3 regions of the Mesorhizobium sp. M7A.F.Ca.CA.001.04.2.1 genome follow, and region 3 is predicted to be linked to each of the others. Evidence: riboswitches for the same ligand, from Rfam matches in the RefSeq annotation. Region 3 holds a riboswitch; each other region holds the start of a gene.

Region 1 (7,020 bases), on a different contig from region 3:
CGTTTGCACCGTTAGCGCTGTGACGGCGAGACAGGTGCGCACGCCAACGGCAGAGATCGTCTCGATGTCGCGTGCTATTCCAGCACCCCCGCTGGAATCTGATCCGCCAACGACAAGCACATGCGGTTCTCGTCTCATCGCCATCGGTCCGTCTTTTCGATCCATTCTCGCGTGCGCGCTTCGGGGTCGAAGCTCAACGTGATGTCCGTGACCACTGCGGCGCTGTTGGCGCCGGCCTCAAAGACGCCGTCGAGGCGGTCGGGGTTGAGGCCGCCGATGGCGACCAATGGGATCGGCGCCACCCGCCGCTTCCACTCGCTGATCCGCTCTAGCCCTTGCGGCGCCCACTTCATTTTCTTCAAAGTGGTGGGATAGATCGGACCGAGCGCGACATAGTCGGGCTCGGCAAACATGGCCGTTTCCAGCTCGACATGATCATGCGTGCTCAATCCGAGCCTGACGCCCGCTGCCCGTATCCTCGAGAGGTCGGCCGTTTGCAAATCCTCCTGGCCCAGATGCACGAAATCGCAGCCTTCCTCGATTGCCAGGCGCCAATGATCGTTGATGATGAGCTGGCTTTTGTGTTGGACACACCAGGCCTTCGACTTGCGGATCTCCGCGCGCAGCCCGGTTTCATCCATGGTTTTGATGCGAAGCTGAATCAGCTTGACGCCGAGCGGCGCCAACCTTTCGATCCAGGCGGCGCTGTCGACGATCAGGTAGAAGGGATCGAGCTTCATGAAAAAACGGCCCTGCCGACCATCGGCGTCGATGGCACGGCGACGTCGCGCGGTTCGAGCATTCCCGAACTGAACGCCTCACGACCGGCGTCGACCGCCTTACCGAAAGCACGCGCCATGCCGACCGGATCTGCCGCCTTGGCGACCGCTGTGTTCAGGAGCACGGCGTCAAAGCCGAGTTCCATGACGGTGGCCGCGTGCGACGGCCGTCCGAGCCCCGCATCCACAATCAGCGGGACGCCAGGGAAATATCCGCGCATCGAGCGCAGCGCCGTCATGTTGACCGGTCCCAAGGCGGAACCGATCGGTGCGCACCACGGCATCAGGACCTTGCAGCCCGCTTCCAGCAGCCGCTCGGCGACAACGAGATCGTCGGTGGTATAGGGGAATACCGCAAAGCCGTCCTCGCACAGGATGCGGGCGGCTTCAACCAGACCGAACACATCCGGCTGTAGCGTGTCGTGATTGCCGATCACTTCGAGCTTGATCCAGTTGGTGCCGAAGACCTCGCGCGCCATTTTCGCGGTGGTGACGGCTTCCTTGACGGAGAGGCAGCCGGCGGTATTGGGCAGGGTTCTGGCGCCCAGCGAGCGGATCAACGACCAGAATTGTTCGCCGGCCCTACCGCCCGCCATCTCACGCCGCAACGAGACGGTCACCACCGACGTGCCCGATGCCTTGACTGCATCGGCAAGGATGGCCGGCGAAGGATACTGAGCCGTGCCGAGAAGCAGGCGCGACGAAAGCTCGGTTCCATAAAGCTCCAACATGCTAGCCGCCCTGCATGGGCGAGAGGATTTCGATCCGGTCGCCGTCGCTCAACTGGAACTCCGCGCGGTTGGCTTTGTGCACGAGGTCGCTGTTGACGGCGGTGGCGAGCCAATCGCCCTCATAGTCGAGCGCGGCAAGCAACTCGGCCAGCGTGGTGGCGGCAATCTCACGCGCCTCGCCGTTGACCATCAGTTTCATGAGCATGCTCCTTGGTTCTGTCTTGACTGAAAACCAGGTCGGCAGCCTGGCGCGCCATGGCGGGGGCGAGGAGAAAACCGTGACGATAAAAACCGTTGATCGCGATGATCTCACCGTCTGTTTCGACGCGTGGCAAATTGTCGGGAAATGCCGGACGGACACCCACACCGGTTTCAACGATCTCGGCCTCACCAAAGGCCGGATGGAGGGCATGGGCGGCACCCAGAAGCTCCATCATGGAACGCGCCGTCACCGGTCCGGCGCTCTGGCTTTCAATCATTGTCGCTCCGATCATGAAGCGGTGGTCGGTGCGCGGCACGGCATAAAGCGGAAAGCGTGGATGAAGCAAACGGACCGGCCGCGACAGCGAGACATCAGGCGTGCGCAGGATCAGCATTTCGCCGCGAACACCGCGCAGCCTGTCATCGGCCGCTGCCATTCCCATGCAGTCTATCCGACGGGCGAAACCCGAAATAGGCCGGGCGTCGCAGCCGAAGTGGAATTTGACACCCATGGTCGCCAGCTTTTCATGAAGTGCGGCGATTGCCTGGCGCGGGTCGAGATGAGCCTCATCGGGAAACAGCAATCCGCGCCGGAACCGGCCGGCGAGGTCGGGCTCCAGGACCGCGATTTCGTCGTCATCGACACGCCGATGCCCCGACGTGCGAGTGGCGAACCGGTCAAGCTCGCCAGTATCACGCGGCGCGGCCAGGACCAGCGTTCCGGCCCGTGTCACCTGACCGGGCAGCGCGTCATCCCACCAGTCGGCGGCGTCGCGTCCGAGATCCAGCACCGGCTGCTCGGCGCTCTCACGCTCGCACCAGGGCGCCAGCATGCCGCCGGCGAACCACGACGCATTGCCGCCGAGGCCATGCCGTGTCTCCACAACGGTCACCGCGGCACCGCGGACGGCGAGCTCGAACGCCGCGGTGAGGCCGGCGACGCCGGCCCCTTTGACCAGAACCCTCATGACGGTTCCGGCGCCTCTGGCATGAGCGGTACGCCGGTCTCGTCAGCTGGCATGTAGAGATCGCCACCTTCGCGATATTTCGCCGCCATAGCCGCCATGCCCTCTTTCTGCGCCTCCGCGCGGATGTCATGGGAGATGCGCATCGAGCAGAATTTCGGTCCGCACATCGAACAAAAATGTGCCAGCTTGTGCGCCTCCTTGGGCAAGGTCTGGTCGTGGAAGGACCGTGCGGTTTCGGGGTCGAGCGACAGGTTGAACTGGTCCTCCCAGCGGAACTCGAAGCGCGCGCGCGAAAGGGCATCATCCCTGGTTTTCGCTGCCGGATGGCCCTTCGCCAGATCGGCTGCATGGGCGGCTATCTTGTAGGTGATCACGCCAATCTTGACGTCGTTGCGGTCGGGAAGGCCGAGATGCTCTTTCGGCGTGACGTAGCAAAGCATTGCGGTGCCGAACCAGCCTATCATGGCGGCACCTATCCCTGAGGTGATGTGGTCATAGCCGGGCGCGATGTCGGTCGTCAGCGGCCCCAACGTGTAGAACGGCGCCTCACCGCACACTGCGAGCTGCTTGTCCATGTTCTGCTTGATCTTGTGCATGGGGACATGGCCCGGGCCTTCGATCATCACCTGGCAGTCCTTTGCCCAGGCAATCTTGGTGAGTTCTCCAAGTGTTTCCAGTTCGGCGAATTGCGCCGCGTCGTTCGCATCGGCGATTGAACCGGGACGAAGGCCGTCGCCGAGCGAGAAGGAGACGTCATAGGCTCTGGCGATGTCGCAGATCTCCTCGAAATGCTCGTAGAGGAAGCTCTCCCGATGATGGTGCAGGCACCATTTGGCCATGATCGAGCCGCCGCGCGAGACGATGCCCGTGACCCGGTCGACGGTCAGCGGTATGTAGTGCAGCCGCACGCCGGCGTGGATGGTGAAATAGTCGACGCCTTGCTCGGCCTGCTCGATCAGCGTGTCGCGGTAGACCTCCCAGTTCAGGTCCTCGGCGATGCCGTTGACCTTTTCCAGCGCCTGATAGAGCGGCACCGTACCGATCGGCACCGGCGCATTGCGCACGATCCAGTCGCGGATGTTGTGGATGTTGCGGCCGGTCGACAGGTCCATCACCGTGTCCGCGCCCCAGCGGATCGCCCAGACCATTTTTTCGACCTCTTCGGCCATCGATGATGTGACAGCCGAGTTGCCGATGTTGGCGTTGATCTTGACCAGAAAATTGCGACCGATGATCATCGGCTCGCTCTCGGGATGATTGATGTTGGCGGGAATGATTGCGCGTCCGCGCGCCACCTCGTCGCGCACGAATTCGGGTGTGACGAAATCTGGGATCGCCGCGCCGAAGGCTTCGCCGTCGCGTTGCAGCTTGCCGCGCATCACCTCGCGGCCGAGATTCTCGCGGATGGCTACGAACTCCATTTCTGGCGTGATGATGCCGGCGCGCGCATAGGCAAGCTGGGTCACCGCCTTGCCCTGCTTGGCCTTGAGCGGCCGATTGCGTATCGCAAATTCCGGTGTCAGGCGCTCGCCGGTGGCGAATCCATTGTCTTCCGGCCGGACGTGGCGGCCGTCATAGGCTTCGACATCGCCACGCGCCGTGACCCATTCGTGGCGAAGCCGGGCAAGGCCTTTTTCGATGCTGGTTTCGACAGTCGGGTCCGTATAGGGGCCGGACGGATCATAGACGGTGACGGGCGGTTCACCCGCCGTCGGATGGACGGAGATTTCTCGCATCGGCACTTTGATGTGCGGATAGAGGACGCCGGACTTGTGGATTTTCCGTGAGGCGGGCAGCGGTCCCGTCGACACGGCTGGAGTGAGGGCATTCATCGTGAGGCTCCTTTGCTCATGCATTGGAGACCCAGTTCTGTGCCGGAAGGATGAAAAGACGCTTCTGTAGACCTGCTACAGCAGGACCTCGGGCGTAAACTCCCGCAAAGCGCTTGCACCGTCCCTACGCCAGTATGAACTGGATCAGGTTCAACGGGTCACTGCGCCGCGAAAGCCAGCAGTATCTCAGCCCCTTACCGGGACTCCCCTGGTGAATGCCTCAGGTTGAACGGGCTGACGCTATCTTGTCAAGCGCATTCGGGCGCCTTCGGCCGGTGGCGACGGCCGGCGGCCAGCCGGGCGGAGAGCTCGCGCATGCATCGGGGACAAGTCACGCCCCGTAGACCGTGGCCAAAGCCTCATTCGCTTCGTGAAGGATGGAGAAACTGTATTGGCCATGTGAGCGTATCGACCAAGTAGCTCAGGCGGTCACGGATGTGGTTATTCTGGTCGAAGGTGACGAACGGCCTTGGGGGTCACCTCCTTTAGGATTCAGAGGTTGGAAGACGGCTTCTCGCGATCTGGGCCATCGGGAAATACCTGTCTTCGGCTCAACCTCGACATGGCGTCCGATCGACCGCAGATATACAGCTATCTCGTTTATGAGATGATCGCGTTCGCCGTAGATTTCAGCAATCCTACGCAGCTGTGGCTCGACGGCCCTCCGTTGCGCTGGCGTGAAATCAGCATCGCCAAAGACGTATCCCAAGTTGCCAATCGCGCAAATGTTGCAGCCGGCGTCCACAACTGCTTGTACGAATGCCGGAATGTCTTTTTCTTGCATGGTCTTCATGTCGAACCTCTCGTGAATGGCGTGCTTGCGCCCCAATCTGCCTTTTCAGCGTGTCCTCTGGGCGGCGCAAGCCCTGAGCGTGATTGTGCACGGGCAACCTCGACTATCCCATCTGCCACGCTCTTTAGAATCGGTGGGGTCTGGTGATCGCAGGCTGGGCCACTCAAAAGCCTACAAGAAGAAAGTCATGGCGACCATTGCTCAAGATCGCAAGGGTGCGTGCAAGACCTTCCGTTGGCAGTCATGCACGCTCGCTCAGAGATAGTCCGGCCGCGGAAATTCTCCCTTATTCGTAAGAAAGCTCATTGAGCAACTGGGCATTGAGCAACTGGGTCTCACGTCGCGGGTCTCGTGTGCTTCACACCCCAAAAATAGCCGCCGTGGCAATTCTCGAAAAGTGCAGGCTACCTCGTTAAGGACACTGCGGATGATCGTTCGCGCTTGGCAAAAGCGAACGGATTAGTCTATGGCTCTCGGCAGGGGGGCGAGTTATGCGGCGGGTGCGAATCCTTCAAGTAGGCGATATTCACTATCCGGACTGGCATCCTTCCTCTAGCAACATCGATGCCAAGGATAGCAAGTTCGCTCCGAAAATAACGCAGAAGCTACGCGCGTCTTCGCTGCGTGCCGTCTTGACGAAACTTCGGCGGCTGACGACTTCGAAGCCCTTGGATTCGATCGCCTTCATGGGGGATTTCACGAGCCGTGGCGACAAGACCTTCATTGCTTCGGCATTCCAGCATTTCACGTTGCTCTGCCGCGCACAGGGACGCAGTTCAAAGGCGCTTCCGTTGATATTCGTACCGGGAAATCACGATGTGAACCGTGATGACGCGCGCGAACTTGGACCGACTGAGAAATTCAGCGAAATGGCGAGTTTAGCCGCCCGCTTGGGTTGGCAGACCGTTCCCGTGGACCAACCCGTGCACTTCAGACTTCCGACAGGATCCGCAGGCGCAAACTTCATCCTCGTCAACACAGCAATAGGCAGTTGGGAGCTTCAGAACCTTCCCGCGTTCCTTCGTGATCGTCTCGAGGCACTCAGTCCTTCTACAGAACCTGTAGATCTCGGCTCGCCGGACATCTCGGGACATTCGCCCGCGACACCTCCCAGCGATCCAGACAAGGAGGCGTCCGACGACGAGTATTACGGTCAGATGGACACGCCATACATCTCGCGTGAGATGCTTGCAGGCCTACAGGAATTGCTCCAGCAGCCCGACATGCGTTACGGCATCATGATCGGCCATCACAATCTGCTGCCACAAAAGACTCCGCGCATTACGCCATACGCGGAGATGCTCAACAGCGGATTTGTCAGAACTCAGCTGCTGCAGGGTAACAAGCCTATCGTATACCTGCATGGACACATACATGCTGATCCGGTCGAGATCGTCAACGATCCAAGGTTTCCGGACGGCAAATTGATCTGCATCTCAGCACCAGAGATACAATCAGGTTTCAATGAGCTCGTCTTCTTCACGACCGATCAGGGAGAGCTCGTCGGCATCCGACTTATACCCTACCGCACCAATGTCGCCGACGGGACGGTCATGGAAGGCGAACATTGCTTTATCTCGACCATGTCCAACGGCAAGGCCTTTCTTAACAACGACACGTTTGACCTGCTGCGCCGACTCCGCGACCATGCCACCAGGCGCGGGAATGGGTTACTCTTCTGGGACGAGATCACTGAGATTGCCGGCTCCGCCGAGC
Region 2 (7,020 bases), on a different contig from region 3:
ATCTCCAAGGAACGCGTCCGCCAGATCGAGGCCCGCGCCATGGAAAAGCTGAAGGTCGCGTTGGTGAAGCAGAATCCGGAGTTCATGGCGACTGCCGCCTGAACGGCGGCAGGCGTCCGGAGGTGCCTACTTGTCCGTGACGATCTTGACCTTGTCGCCGGCCGAAACCGCGGCACCAGGCGACAGCGCGTTGAGGACGCGGAACAGGTCGAGCTTACGGTCGACGCCGACCATCTGCGCCGAAAGCGAACCCATCGTCTGCCCAGGCTGGACAGTGACGACGCGGATGCGCAGCGGCTTCAGCGCCGCCTTTTCGGCGGCACTCAAGATCCGGAACGAGCCGCTGACCGAGCGGGCGATTGTGTCCAGCGACGTGCTGGCCGAAGGGGCCGCGGTCAGCAGCCGATAGACCTGGCCGCCGGCGCGGATCACCGCAATGTCGAACTGCCAGCCTTCGGCGCCGGCATGCGCGGTCGCTGCCTCGTTGCCGTTGATGGTTTCCTGCCTGACGCTGCTGTCGACGAGACCAGCCACCCAGCCGCTGCGGATATAGTCCGTCAGCGCCCGGTTCTTGTCGATCGACACGCCATCGAAACGGATCGCTATGTCGCCGGGGCCGGTGGCCGTCACCGCTGCCGCCGAATTGTCGATGATGAAGCCGTCCGGTACCGTGAACGAAACGCCAAGGCCCGGATGCAGGAAGGTTTCGCCGCGCACATAGCCTTCTTCCGGCGTGTCGCCATAGAGCAGGCCGTCTATGCCGGCGAGGAAGGAATCGCGGTCTCGCGTGCCGACGCCCGGCGCGCCGAACTGGCGGGCATGGCGCTGCGCCAGATCGATGCGCTGCGGCGTATTGGGGTGCGTGGCCAGGAAGTCGAGGCTGGCGTCGGTGGCGCCGCTGATCGAGCGGAAATCCGTGTAGGCCGACATTGATTGCAGGAAGCGGCCGGCGGCGAAAGGATCGTAGCCGGCCTCGCCGATCGACTTGATGCCGATGGCGTCGGCTTCCAGCTCCTGGTTGCGCGAGAATTGCGCGAGCCTCAGCTTGCCGCGGATCAACGCCGCCTTGGCGGTCGGGCTGTCGCCGAGCACATCGGAAACCACCTTGGTCGCCAGGCCTTCCTCTGCCTCGAGTTGCTGGCGCTGCAAGCCGTGATTGGCGGTGACGTGGCCCATCTCATGCGCGATGACAGCGGCAAGCTCGGCCGAATCATTGGCCAGCGCCAGGAGGCCGCGCGTGATGTAGAGATAGCCGCCCGGCAGCGCGAAGGCATTGACATTGGGCGAATTCAAAATGGTGATGCGATAGGTCTGTGTCGGGTTGGCGGACACCACCGTCAAACTACCGACCACCTTGGCGACCATGCGCTCGAGCTTGGGATCGGAATATTCGCCGCCATAGGTCGCCAGGATGCGCGGATGCTGCGCCCTGGCCAATTCGGCGAGCTTGTTGTTGGCGCCGACATTGTCCACCGTGATCGGCTTGTCGGAAGGCTGGAAGCCGGATTCCTGAACTTCCGGCGGCGTGAACATCTGGCAGCTTGCCAACGCCACGGCAAAGCCGGCCAGCGCGAGAAAGCGCGCCAGCGGTTTCATTCCCAATGTGTTAGCGCCGATCGCCAGAACGGCTTCCTTTCGGGTCCCGGCACATGACATTGAAAATCGGGGACGATCTTCAGAATGCTCACGTGCCATATCTCAAACTGCTGCAGTATCCGCGGCCCGTCCCAGGGGCGGGCGCCGGATACTGCAGGCAAATCACGGCCTGTGCCGGACCGGTAGGGCGGACCTAGCCACACTCCCCCGGTCATGGCAAGCAAACGCCACATCGCCTGGAGCCGGTTTGACCGTAAATTATGTCCGCTTCCGGGCAACATCGCGTGATGTGGAATATCCGGCACCCGCGCCGATATAGCGCCGGAACGCCTCCGGACCAGCCCCGGCAAAGAAATCATCAGCCTTGCCGGTCGCAGCGACCAACCCATTGTCGACAAACACCATATGCTCGCCGATGCGGCGTGCATCCTCCGGCTGGTGCGTGACGAACAGCACTGTCATGGCGCGTTCGGCATGAACGGCGGCAACCAGGTCCAGCATCTCGTCGCGCAAAGCCGGTCCGAGCGAAGCGAAGGGCTCGTCGAGCAGCAACACCGGTCGGTCGCGCACCAGCACGCGGGTCAGTGCGACGCGCTGGCGTTCGCCCCCCGAGAGCTCGCGCGGCAGGCGTTTCTCCTTGCCCGCAAGACCGGTGCGCGCAAGCGCCTCGGCGACCGCGGCGCGGTCCGCCTCGGTCAGCCGCAGGGATGGCGAACGGCCGAGCCCGACATTCTGCTCGACGGAAAGATGCGCGAAGAGATTGTTCTCCTGGAACACCATCGACACTGGCCGCGCCGAGGCCGGCTCGGCGCTGACATCGACACCGCCGATCAGCACGCGGCCCGACCGTGGGGTCTCGAAGCCGGCGACCAGATTGAGCAGCGTCGACTTGCCCGAACCGCTCGGCCCCATGATGGCGGTGATCGTCGCCGCGGCAAACTCGACATCGAAAACAAGCGGCGCCTCGCCATAGCTGCCATAGCTGAACGACACTTTGTCCAGCCGCACCGGCGCGCCCTTCGCGAGCCCGTTGGCCGCCTTTTCACGCATCACGGACCTCCTCCCTTCCCAGCCAGTGCGCCGCCACGATCAACGCGAGACAGACGAGGCCGAGCAGCAGTGCGAGGCCGGCGGCATCCTCGGTGCGGTAGCTGCCCATCCGAGCCAGAAGAAGGTAGGGCAATGTCTGCACGGAATCACTGCCGAACAAGGCAATGACACCGAGATCGCCGAGCGACAGCGCCATGGCGAAAGCGAAGGCCGTGGCGAGCGGTCGCCGCAGCGACGGCCAGTCGACCAGCATCAGCCGGTTCCAGCCCGCAATGCCGAGCTGTGCACAGAGCCGTTCGTGACGCTCGCTCGCCGCATCATAGGCGGGACGCACGGCGCGGAGCGCAAACGGCATCGCCATCACCGCGTTGACGGTGACGACCATGACCGGGGCGATGGCGAAGACATCGCCGACATGGCGCAACAACAGGAACCAGCCGGCGCCGACGACGATCGGCGGCACGACCAGGACAAAACCGGCGCCTGTATCGGTCGCGTGCTCGAGCAGTGTCTTTGCGCCGGCACGGCGGTTCAGCGCCAGTGCCCGCCGCGCCATGGTCAGCGCCAGCGACAGCATCACCGAAAGCAGCGCCGACAGGAAGGCGAGCGCCGCGCTGGTCAGCGTTGCCTGCCGGACAGTGGCCTCGCCGGCCAAGCGGGCGAGATCGGCACTCAATCCGGCCATCACGGTTGCCGCCATCGGCCCGACGACGAACAGCAGCGCCAGGACGATGAGTAGCGCGTTCAACCAGGTCTCGCTCCGATTGACCGAGAGATAGCGGCGTTGCGCGACCGGCAAATTGGTGTCGCCGACCACATTGGCGCCTAGCCGCGTCAGTGCCAGCACCACGATAAAGGTCAAGGCGATCTGCAGCAGCGTCAGTGCAACGGCCCGTGCGGGATCGAAATCGAAGCGCAGCGCCTGGTAGATGCCGACCTCAAGCGTCGTCGCGGCCGGCCCGCCGCCGAGCGTCAGCACGATCGTGAAGGATGTGATGCAGAGCATGAACACAAGCCCGGCGACGCCGGGCAGTGCGGCGCGCAGCGTTGGCCATTCGATCAGCCGGAACGCCGGCCGCGCCGCCATGCCGAGTTGGCTCGCCAGCCGCCATTGGTCGGCCGGTATGGTCTGCAGCGCCTCGAGGAACAGCCGCGTCGCCAGCGGCAGGTTGAAGAAGACATGGGCGACGAGAATGCCGGACAGGCCATAGATGCCCGGCCAGCTTCCGCCGCCGATAACGGCAAGCACGCCGGCGAAATAGCCGGCACGGCCATAAAGCGCCAGGATGCCGAGCGCTGCAACGATGGCCGGCAGCGCCAATGGCACGGCGAAGATCTGCAGGATGAAGGCGCGGCCGAAGAAACGTGGATGCCGCGACAGAGCGCGCGCCACAAACAGCCCCGGGATGACCGAAAGCAGCGTCGACAGGACCGCTTGCCAGAGCGTGAAGCGAATGACGCGAAGCAGATAGGGATCGAAGGCTGCCCAGGCGCCCGAGAAATCATGGGCGCCCTCGAAAAGCAGGCCGGCAAACGCGCCGCCGATCAGCAGCGCGATTGCAGCGAGCGCTACAATGCCGGCACTGACGCGGGAATCCGTGGAATGCGCCGGCGCCATCGCGCTGCCTATTTGCTCATCACCGCCAGCCATTCATCGACCCAGGCCTTGCGGTTGGCGGCGACCTCTTGCGGGCTGAACAGCAAGGTCTTCGTCGGCTTGACCAGTTTGTCGAAGGCCGGATTGAGCGGCTTGTCGGTCTTGCCTGCCGGGAACATCCAGTTGGTCTCGGGGATGGCATCCTGGAATTTCGGCCCGGTCATGAAGGCCATGAACTTGGCCGCCAGCGGATTCTTGGCTCCTGTCGTGGTGATACCCGCCACCTCGATCTGCAGATACTCGCCCTCCTCGAAGGAGGCCGCCTGGTAGCGCTCCGTGTTCTCGGCGACCATGTGGTAGGCTGGCGACGTCGTGTAGGACAGCACCATCGGCGCCTCGCCCTTGGTGAACAGCCCATAGGCCTCGCTCCAGCCCGGCGTCACGGTCAGCACCTTGGCCTTGAGCTTGGCCCAGGCCTCGGGTGCCTTGTCGCCATAGACCGACTTGACCCAAAGAAGCAGGCCGAGGCCTGGCGTCGAGGTGCGCGGATCCTGGATGACGATCTTGTCGTTGGCACTGCCTTCGATCAGCTCCTTCAGGCTCTTCGGCGGCGTCTTCATCTTCTGCGTGTCATAGACGACAGCGAAATAGCCGTAGTCGAAGGGGACAAAAGTGTCGTCGCTCCAGCCGCCCGGCACATTGACATCCGTCACCGCGCCATGCGGCGCGAACAAGCCTGACGCCTTGGCATCGGCGGTGAGATTGGTATCCAGGCCAAGCACGATATCGGCCTTGGTCGATGCGCCTTCCAATCTGACGCGGTTGAGCAGCGCGACGCCATCGGCGACCGAGACGAAGTCGACGTCGCAGCCGCATTCGGCCTCGAACTCCTTCTTCACCACGGGACCCGGCCCCCAGTCGGCGGTGAAACTCTCATAGGTGTAGACGGTGAGCTTGTCCTTGGCCAAGGCGGGCCCGGACAAGGCCACGACCGTTGCTGAAACAAGAGCGTATAAAAGCGTGCGCATCGGCGCCTCCTTCGTTCGAATTGAAAGGAATTGAGGCGTCGGACTGTCCGAAACGTCTAATCCCTCCGCCGGTACAAACCGGATCAGGTTCAGCGGGTTGGCGAGACTGCCTCTCAGCCGGTCCGCGAAGATCGCGTCCGGCACCCCGTTAGAGCGTTTCGACACATAGGCCGGGCCGATCCGCCATGCAAGCGGGAGTTTGCCGCCTTCCGTTTCCCGTGCCGGGCTGATAAGGGCCACACGATATGAGCACATTCACCATCCTGCTTGGCGGCGATCTCATCCGTACGCCACGGCTCGACCGTCAGGTCAAAGGCTCCCGCGTCATCGCCGCCGACGCCGGCATCGGTCATGCGCGGTTGCTGGGTCTCGTGCCGGAGCTGTGGGTGGGTGATTTCGATTCCGTGCCGGCGAACCTGCCGGACGATCTCGCTTCCGTGCCGCGCCGGACCTTCCCGGCCGAAAAAGACCAGACCGATGGCGAACTGGCCATCGCCGCCGCACTGGAGCGCGGCGCGACCCGCCTGGTGCTTGCCGGCGCCTTTGGCGGCAAGCGCGCCGACCACGCTTTTCTGCATCTGGCGCTTGCCTTGCGCCTGGCCGAAGCAGGGACCGATGTGCTTTTGACCAGCGGCGCCCAGGAAGGCATCCCCCTGCTGCGCGGAACGGCCGGCTTCGACTATGCCGACGGCACGCTGTTTTCGGTGCTCGGCTTTTCCGAGCTCGACGGCCTGACCGTCACCGGCGCCAAATGGCCGCTCGCTCACGTCAAGGTGGCCTTCGGTTCGTCGCTGACCATTTCCAACGAGGTCAAGTCCGACAAGACCGGGGGCCGCCTCGAAATCGCGCTCGGCCATGGCCGCGCGATGCTGCTCGCTCATCCCTATCCCTTACCTGAAAGCTGACATGGCCCCGCCCCTTCTCAACCTCGACGGGATAAAACTGACTTTCGGCGGCACGCCGCTGCTCGATGGCGCCGCCTTGACCGCCTCGGCCGGCGACAAGATCGCACTGGTCGGCCGCAACGGGTCCGGCAAGTCGACGCTGCTGAAGATCGCCGCCGGCCTGATCGAGCCGCAGGATGGCGAGGTGTTCCGCCAGCCTTCGGCGACCGTCCGCTATCTGCCGCAGATGCCCGACATGGAGGGTTTTGCCACTGTCCGCGCCTATGTCGAGGCCGGACTAGGCCCAGCCGACGATCCGTACCGCGCCAGCTATCTGATGGAGCATCTTGGACTGTCGGGCGAGGAACGTCCGAACGACCTGTCGGGCGGCGAGGCGAGGCGCGCCGCCCTTGCCCGCGTCATGGCGCCCGAGCCCGATATCCTGCTGCTCGATGAGCCGACCAACCATCTCGACCTCTCGGTCATCGAATGGCTGGAAGAAGAACTCATCCGCACCTCCTCGGCACTGATCGTCATCTCGCACGACCGCCGCTTCCTCGAGCGCGTGTCGCGCGCCACCGTCTGGCTCGATCGCGGCCAGACCCGCAGGCTAGACAAGGGCTTCGGCCATTTCGAGGAATGGCGCGACCTGGTGCTAGAAGAGGAAGAGCGCGAGCAGCACAAGCTCGGCCGCCAGATCGTGCGTGAGGAGCATTGGCTGCGCTACGGCGTGACGGCGCGGCGCAAGCGCAACATGCGCCGTCTCGGCGAATTGCAGACCATGCGCCAGCGTTTTCGCGGCCATCGCGGCGCCGAAGGGTCGGCGACCATGGTGGCGAGCGACGCCAACGAGTCCGGCAAGCTG
Region 3 (7,020 bases):
CGAGCGGAAGGCCTGTGGCAAGCGTGAGCAGCAAGGCCTGCCGGCGCGTCAAGTCAGTCATGGTCGTGTCCTTTTGGATGGGTTGGGGTTGAGGATGATGTCGAGGATTTCGGCCTCGAGCGCGCTTGCCTGCCGTGCGGCTTGGCCGCCAAGGCTGCGCGGGCGCGGCAGCGGCACCTTGATTTCACGCACGATGCGGGCCGGGCGCGCCGACAGCACATAGACGCGGTCGGACAGGAACACGGCTTCGCGCACGTCATGGGTGATCAGCAGCGCCGTCCAGCGGTGATGCCGCCACATCTGTTCGAGCCAGCGCTGCATGGCGGTGCGGGTCAGTGCATCGAGCGCGCCGAACGGCTCGTCGAGCAGCAGCATGTCGCGCTGCTGCACCACGGTGCGCAGCAGGGCCGCGCGCTGGCGCATGCCGCCCGAGAGCTGCCCGGGGAAATGTCGCTCGAAGCCGGCAAGCCCGAACTCGGCAAACAGCGGCGCGACGCGCGCCCGCGCCGCCTTGCGCCTGATGCCTTGCACTTCGAGTCCAAGCGTCGCGTTGTCGAGGATGCGCCGCCAAGGCATCAGCGCATCACGCTGCGGCATGAAGGCAAAGCGCTTGCCGTGGTCATCGAGCGGCTCGCCGTCGAAGAACATCTCGCCCTCGCCATGCTCGGCGCCGGTCAGAAGCTGGAACAGCGTCGATTTTCCGGCGCCCGAAGGTCCAAGGATCGAGACGAATTCACCGGCGCCGACGCTGAGCGAAATATCGGCCAGCACGTCGAGCCCGCCGAACGCCTTGCGCACATGCCGCAGCTCGAGCCGGTTCATCGCCGCGGCCCCTTCCCTGCGATTGCCTTGTCGGCTCGCTCCCAGGGCATGGCCAGGCGCTGCAGCAGCACAGTCAACCCGAACAGGACAAGTGTCAGCGCGGCGCTGACACCGACGGCGGCCAGCACCAAATCGGGGCGGAAATTGTTCTTGGCGTTGAGCATGTATATGCCCAGCCCCTTCGCGGCACCGGCATATTCGGCGAAGATGGCGCCGACCACGGCATAAGTGATGGAGATCCTGAGGCCAGCAAAGAAGTAAGGCAGTGCTGAAGGCAGCCGCGCCAGCACGAAGATGCGCCGGCGCCCTGCTCCCATGGCGCGCAGCATTTGGCCGATCTCGGCCTCGGTCGACTCATAGCCCTCGACCAGTGCGACCAGCATCGGAAAGAAGGTGACCAGCGCCACCAGCATGATCTTGGGCGCCAGTCCGAAGCCGAACCACAGCACCACCAGCGGCGCGATCGCCACCAGCGGCAAGGTCTGGCTGACGATGAAGACGGGAACCAACGCGCGGCGCAGCGGCTGGAAGAAGTCGACCAGCATCGACAGCGCAAAAGCGGCGCTGAGCGAACAGGCAAAGCCGAGTAGCGTGGCGCGGATGGTCGGAACGGCGTTGTTGGCCAACGCCTCGCGATTGAGCATCGCTTGCTCGAGGACGCGCGACGGCGCCGGCAATATCGTCGGCTTGATGCCGGAATAGGTGGCATAAAGCTCCCACGCCAGCAGGAGCAACCCGACCGAGACCATGGCCGGCACTGCCTTGGCAAGAAGGCTCGCGATCCGGCGCGAAGCGACTGACGATGAGACCACGGGAGATAACCTTTGACGGCCGCGCGGAAGCGGCGGCAGCTTCAGACAGCCGACGGGCTGTTGGCCGAGACCGTGACGTCGAGAGTTACGTGGCCGGCGCCTGGTCCGAAGCGACAGAAGGCCTCGTCCAGCGCCGAAAAGATCGCACCGGCATCACCGCGCAATTTCGTGCAGAAATGCTTGGAACGCTCATAGACGCCGGACTGCTTGAGAAAGTCGATGCAGCCGTAAATCTCGTCCATGTGGTCGTCGGTGCCCATCACATAGAGCGAGAACTGCGCGGCCGCCGGCTGGCCGGTGACAGCAGCATTGCGCACCGCCGCGATGGCCGCATCCCTGCGCGGGCCGAGTGGCCCGACCGGCCCACCAAGTGCATCGGAGCGGCAGATCGGATCGTCCGGCTCGCCAGGGCAGCCGCGCGAGATGGTGGCGGACAACACGCAATGTTTGCCGCTGCGTGCCGCCGCCACGAAGAGGTCGCGCATGGCAGGAAACAGCACTTCGGGCGGCCCGACCAGCAAGGTCGAGATGTCGTCGGTCTCGATCCTGAGCTTGTCGCGCCAGGGATCGAGCGCGCCAAGCCCGCCAAGGATGACACCGACGAAATCGTCGGTCATGGGATATAGGGAAATCTGTGCGCCTGAAAACACCGCCCGCCTCGCTCCGCTGGTATTACCCAGATCAGCTTCTAGGGTCTGTGGGCTTGCCGCCCCCGTCTCAGCCCCGACCGTACGGAGCACCCCTGTGGATGTGCGCCTTAAAGCATCATTCGGGTTGAAGGGAAAGCCGTTTTTCAGCACACTGCGCCAAAAGGATTGCGCCAGTCGTGGTGCGCCTGAGCGGAATTTTGTCGGGAACCTTCACTGCCGCGACCGGTTGTCCCCATAGTCGCGATGCGATCACCTTCGTAAGAATGAGCGACGAGTTCACAGAAATGGAGACAATGAAAATCCTCGCAGCTTCGGCTCTCACCATTGGCCTGGCGACATCAGCCATGGCGCAAAGTGCTGACGATAACGGTGCAAACGGAGGCGGCAGCGGCAAATCGGTGACGGTTGAGCCGAACACGCCGGCTTCACCCAATACGGTCGAGCCGGACACTGTGGACCCGGGCATAACCAACAGCACGACCGGCATGCCCGATGGCATGAATTCCAACGCGGATGAAAACTGCCCGGCCGGTCCGCAGGGCGCACAGCCAGATGCCAACGGCACCTCGCCGGGCACGGCTTCGCCGACAGTCAACGACAACCATTGCGGCAAGTAAGTTGTCGCCAATTGGAGCGAAAACCCGCGGAGCGAATGCTCCGCGGGTTTTCGGCGCATCGTTAATCGCCGGACAGCGTCTGACGGCCGGTATGCGCATGCCGCAGGAAATCGACGCAGGCGCGCACCGCTGGCGGTGTATGGCGCTGCTTCTGATAACAGGTCGGGCGATTATAAGGTTTTCGCAATTTTCTTATAACCACTTGAAACCAGGAGCAGAAGCGCGCAGTTATAAGAGAACTGCAAATTTCTTATAACGCAAAGACCCTGGTCGGACGCCGCCATGAAATCGATCGATATTGCTTATCGCACTCTGTTCGCTGAACTCGTGCAACGAAGCCTGGATGCCTCGTTCCAAACTGACTTCTCGACGGCAGGCAATTTCGTACGGGTTCCGGTAAAAGGCCGCGACTACTGGTATTTCGAGGAGACCAGACCGAAGACGACAAGACGATATGTCGGTCCGGCCGACGATCCCGAGATCGCAAAACGCGTCGCCGCCTTCAGGGAAATCAAGAGCGATCTGAAAAGCCGTCGTAAGCTCGTATCGACGCTTGTTCGCGAGGCCGGGTTGATGGAGCCGGAAAAATTTACCGGCGATATCGTCGAAGCTCTTGGCAAGGCCGGGTTTTTCCGCTTGCGGGGCGTACTTGTCGGCACGGTCGCATTCCAGACCTACGCCGGATATCTGGGCGTAAGGCTGCCGGGGGTAGCGCTACAGACAGGCGATGCCGACTTTGCCCAATTTCACTCGGTCTCCGTCGAAGTGGGCGACAGTCTGCCACCGATCATGAATGTGCTGCGCGATATCGATCCGTCGTTTCGCGAAATTCCGCACCGAACGGATGCCAATCGCACGACCCAGTTCGAAAACGCTTCCCGCTACAAGGTCGAATTCCTGACCCCAAATCGGGGTAGCGACGACTACGCCGACCACGCGAGCGCGATGCCGTCGCTGGGCGGCGCATCGGCACAACCCTTGCGGTTCCTGGATTTTCTGATCCGCGAACCCGTAAGAACCGTCTTGTTGCATCGATCCGGAGTCCCGGTACTGGTCCCCTCACCCGAGCGATATGCCGTCCACAAACTGATTGTCGCCTCTCTTCGCCAAGCGAATGCAAACGGCGCGGCAAAACGGGAAAAAGATGTTCTTCAGGCAAGCTTGCTGGTCGAGGCGATGGCAACTGCCCGCCGGCAAGATGATCTCGCCGTGGTGTTCTCCGAAGCTTGGAATCGCGGTGCCAGCTGGCGCGATGCAATCCAACGAGGTCTTCGTTTACTCGATCCCGATCGGCAAGACACGGTCGAGACAATCGTTCGAAGGGCACTTTCGGATATTGGTGAAGAGCTCGATGGCTTCACCGACGCGACAAGGCGCGCTGACTGAAGGTGTTTGGGATGCGATGATGCCGCTCGACGACTCCATCGAGCGGCAATGCATGGCAGGACCGGAAGCTGTGAGCCCTACGAAACAGCCTTCTCACGAACCGGCAGCTTCCAGCCTGGCCTGACGAAGTGGCAGGTGTATCCGTTGGGATATTTCTCCAGATAGTCCTGATGCTCGGGCTCGGCTTCCCAGAAGGGGCCAACGGGTGCGACTTCGGTGACGACCTTGCCCGGCCACAGGCCCGAGGCATCGACATCGGCGATCGTGTCCTCGGCGATGCGCTTCTGTTCGTCGCTGGTGTAATAGATCGCCGAGCGATAACTCGTCCCGACATCGTTGCCCTGGCGGTTGCGGGTCGTCGGATCGTGGATCTGGAAAAAGCGTTCCAGCAGCGTGCGATAGCTTATGATGGCCGGATCGAAATTGATCTCGATGGCTTCGGCATGGGTGCCGTGGTTGCGGTAGGTGGCGTTGGGCACGTCGCCGCCGCTGTAGCCGACACGGGTGGAGATGACGCCGGGATAGCGCCGTATCAAATCCTGCATACCCCAGAAGCAGCCACCGGCAAGGACTGCGCGTTCGGTCGAAGTCGCCATATCACGTCTCCTCAAAGGCAAGTTTGTCTGGACATAGATGGGCATTGTCACCTGCTTCGTCCAGCGGACCGGCGGATCTGCTTCAGTTGCTCGGTCGGGCGAGGCCGTCGATAGCACCCGGCAACTGCCGCGCGCCAGGCGGAATGGCGGCGAAGCTGATCGCCACCGGCGGTGCCTTGAGCGACCAGTCGAAAAGAACGATTTTGACCGGGATGTCGCCCACCCACGCCTGCAGATAAGATGGCACATCGCGCCCGGGCCAGACCAGCAATATGCCATGCTCGCGCAGCCGCTCCTTGGTGATCCAGGGGGCGTACTGCATGTTCAGTTCGGTGAAGATCGACGGCTTGTCATAGGCATTGAGGCCCGCCAGCGGCGCAATAAGGGCATGGCCGCCGACGATGTCGAGCCGATCGGGCGTCGCAGCGTGCCAGACAGCCTCTGCCTCATCCGAGATCTTTTGCGCCGGCCAGCAGACGGCGTCCATGCGCCCACGCAGATTGCATTTCGTCCAGCGGATGCCCGCATAGGCACCGGATATGCCGACAATGGAGATGAGCGCGCAGATCGCCAGCTTTCGCATCTCGATGGCGCCGAGGCGATGGCCCAGCAAGGCGAGCGCCACAACGCCAGCAAGATTGTACATCGGCGCGCCCCAGGCCTCGCCGGCGCCGGTGAACAGGGACGCCACCATGACGAGGATCGCCGGGCCAACCCCCATCCACAAGAGATAGACCAGCGTGCCGCGCCCGACGGGCTTTTGCGGCGCGGGCGAGCGCCGCAGCAGCCCTGATATCGCCAGCACCAGAAGAAAGCCGCAGAGCCCGGCCATCTGGACGCCGATATAATAAAAGCGGGAGCGATGGGCCACCACCCACTGATCGCGCCAGGCGGCATAGGTCAGCGGCAGGAAATCGACGCGGCAGAGTTCGGCGGCCAGTGGAGCGGCGACAGCGCCGAAAACCGCGAGCCCAAGCCATGGCCAGGGCGTGGCGAGCCGACTGCGTGCGCGTGTGTCCGACAGCAGCCAGATCGCCCCGAAAAGCAATAATAAGCCGGTGGAAAGCTTGGCATAGAGCCCGACGCCCGACACCAGCCCGAGCGCCAGCCACCAGCCCGGCCCACCACCACGGCCCGCACGCCACAACAGCCAGCAGATAGCGGCCCAGAAGGGCATCTGCGCGTAGTCATGATTGAACTGTGGGGTCGGCCAGCCGAAGAAATAGAGCGACGGCATCAGAAGCACGGCGGCCAGCGCGCGGGTTCGCCCGAGCATGTCGCGGGCCAGCAGATAGACTAGCACGAAAGTGGCCGAGATCGTTAGCTGAGCCACGAGATATTGCGGCCAGCGGAACGATCCGGTCAGAAGATGGCTGATCTCGAGCAGCCAGCCGGGAAGCTGTGGATGCTTGTAGGTCAACAGCACCCATTCGCGGCCCCACATGAAGCCTTCGACGACATCGTTGGGCGGTGACACGTCGACAAGCGCGGGCGCCACGGTCCAGCACAGGATCTGTGTCAGGCATAAAAGCGCCAGGCCGGCTTCTGGATAGCGCGTCAGCCCTGGCCAGATCGACGACTGCCGCCAGTCGCCTGGAACAGAACTGCCGACAGGCAGCCAACCGTTGATGGGTCCGTCGATTCGCGTCATGCGGTGGATAAATCACGCCGGACGGTTTTTCGAACAGCCCAGAACTCGAAGCTTACGAAAATGTATACTTGGGCGACCACGGCAAAACCAAGATTGAGGCAGAGTTTCGCGCCACCATGCCGCCTCTCCCGTCATCACATGCCAGCAAGACAACAATGGAACACGCCATCCCGCGGCACCCTGAACATGCCGGGGCATGGCGCATTGGGCGTGATCGCGGCAGGCGTCGCCCAAGCCTGACCGGCTCCCGTCCTCAGAAAAGCATCCAGGATTTGAAAAATGCGCCACCACCATGCCGTCATTCACTACCGTGCGCTCGATTTCTGGATGGCCCGTGCGGCCGTTCTCGTCATCATCTGCCTGCAGCTTCTGGTCATCAACAATCTCTCATTCGGGCCGCGCTGGCTGGCGCCCGCGCTGGAAGCCGCCCTGCTGCTGCCCTTGTCGGTGGCCACCGCCTGGACACAGGCCGCCACCCGGAAGGCG

Evidence for each region. A riboswitch is a leader RNA that binds a small molecule or an ion and turns the genes downstream of it on or off. The one in region 3 is predicted to bind thiamine pyrophosphate.
Region 1: it holds a riboswitch for thiamine pyrophosphate, as region 3 does, so the genes downstream of both, thiC (phosphomethylpyrimidine synthase ThiC) here and EN955_RS32030 (YkoF family thiamine/hydroxymethylpyrimidine-binding protein) in region 3, are expected to answer to the same signal.
Region 2: it holds a riboswitch for thiamine pyrophosphate, as region 3 does, so the genes downstream of both, thiB (thiamine ABC transporter substrate binding subunit) here and EN955_RS32030 (YkoF family thiamine/hydroxymethylpyrimidine-binding protein) in region 3, are expected to answer to the same signal.

The regions. Positions count from the first base shown of each region.
Region 1 is NZ_RZQT01000008.1:76,711-83,730, forward strand. It holds gene EN955_RS04750 (hydroxymethylpyrimidine/phosphomethylpyrimidine kinase) at 1-144, opposite strand, end outside; gene EN955_RS04755 (thiamine phosphate synthase) at 135-740, opposite strand; gene EN955_RS04760 (thiazole synthase) at 737-1,510, opposite strand; gene thiS (sulfur carrier protein ThiS) at 1,512-1,709, opposite strand; gene thiO (glycine oxidase ThiO) at 1,678-2,679, opposite strand; gene thiC (phosphomethylpyrimidine synthase ThiC) at 2,676-4,511, opposite strand; TPP riboswitch at 4,615-4,731, opposite strand; gene EN955_RS35260 (hypothetical protein) at 4,933-5,304, opposite strand; gene EN955_RS04785 (metallophosphoesterase) at 5,796-7,020, shown strand, end outside.
Region 2 is NZ_RZQT01000055.1:22,988-30,007, reverse strand. It holds gene EN955_RS18590 (RNA polymerase factor sigma-32) at 1-102, shown strand, start outside; gene EN955_RS18585 (M48 family metalloprotease) at 127-1,596, opposite strand; gene thiQ (thiamine ABC transporter ATP-binding protein) at 1,855-2,646, opposite strand; gene thiP (thiamine/thiamine pyrophosphate ABC transporter permease) at 2,639-4,264, opposite strand; gene thiB (thiamine ABC transporter substrate binding subunit) at 4,273-5,271, opposite strand; TPP riboswitch at 5,315-5,429, opposite strand; gene EN955_RS18565 (thiamine diphosphokinase) at 5,517-6,176, shown strand; gene EN955_RS18560 (ABC-F family ATP-binding cassette domain-containing protein) at 6,178-7,020, shown strand, end outside.
Region 3 is NZ_RZQT01000188.1:1,268-8,287, reverse strand. It holds gene EN955_RS32045 (ABC transporter substrate-binding protein) at 1-61, opposite strand, end outside; gene EN955_RS32040 (ABC transporter ATP-binding protein) at 58-822, opposite strand; gene EN955_RS32035 (ABC transporter permease) at 819-1,571, opposite strand; gene EN955_RS32030 (YkoF family thiamine/hydroxymethylpyrimidine-binding protein) at 1,676-2,284, opposite strand; TPP riboswitch at 2,275-2,388, opposite strand; gene EN955_RS32025 (hypothetical protein) at 2,569-2,901, shown strand; gene EN955_RS32020 (GSU2403 family nucleotidyltransferase fold protein) at 3,184-4,287, shown strand; gene msrA (peptide-methionine (S)-S-oxide reductase MsrA) at 4,365-4,883, opposite strand; gene EN955_RS32010 (glycosyltransferase family 39 protein) at 4,966-6,534, opposite strand; gene EN955_RS32005 (hypothetical protein) at 6,814-7,020, shown strand, end outside.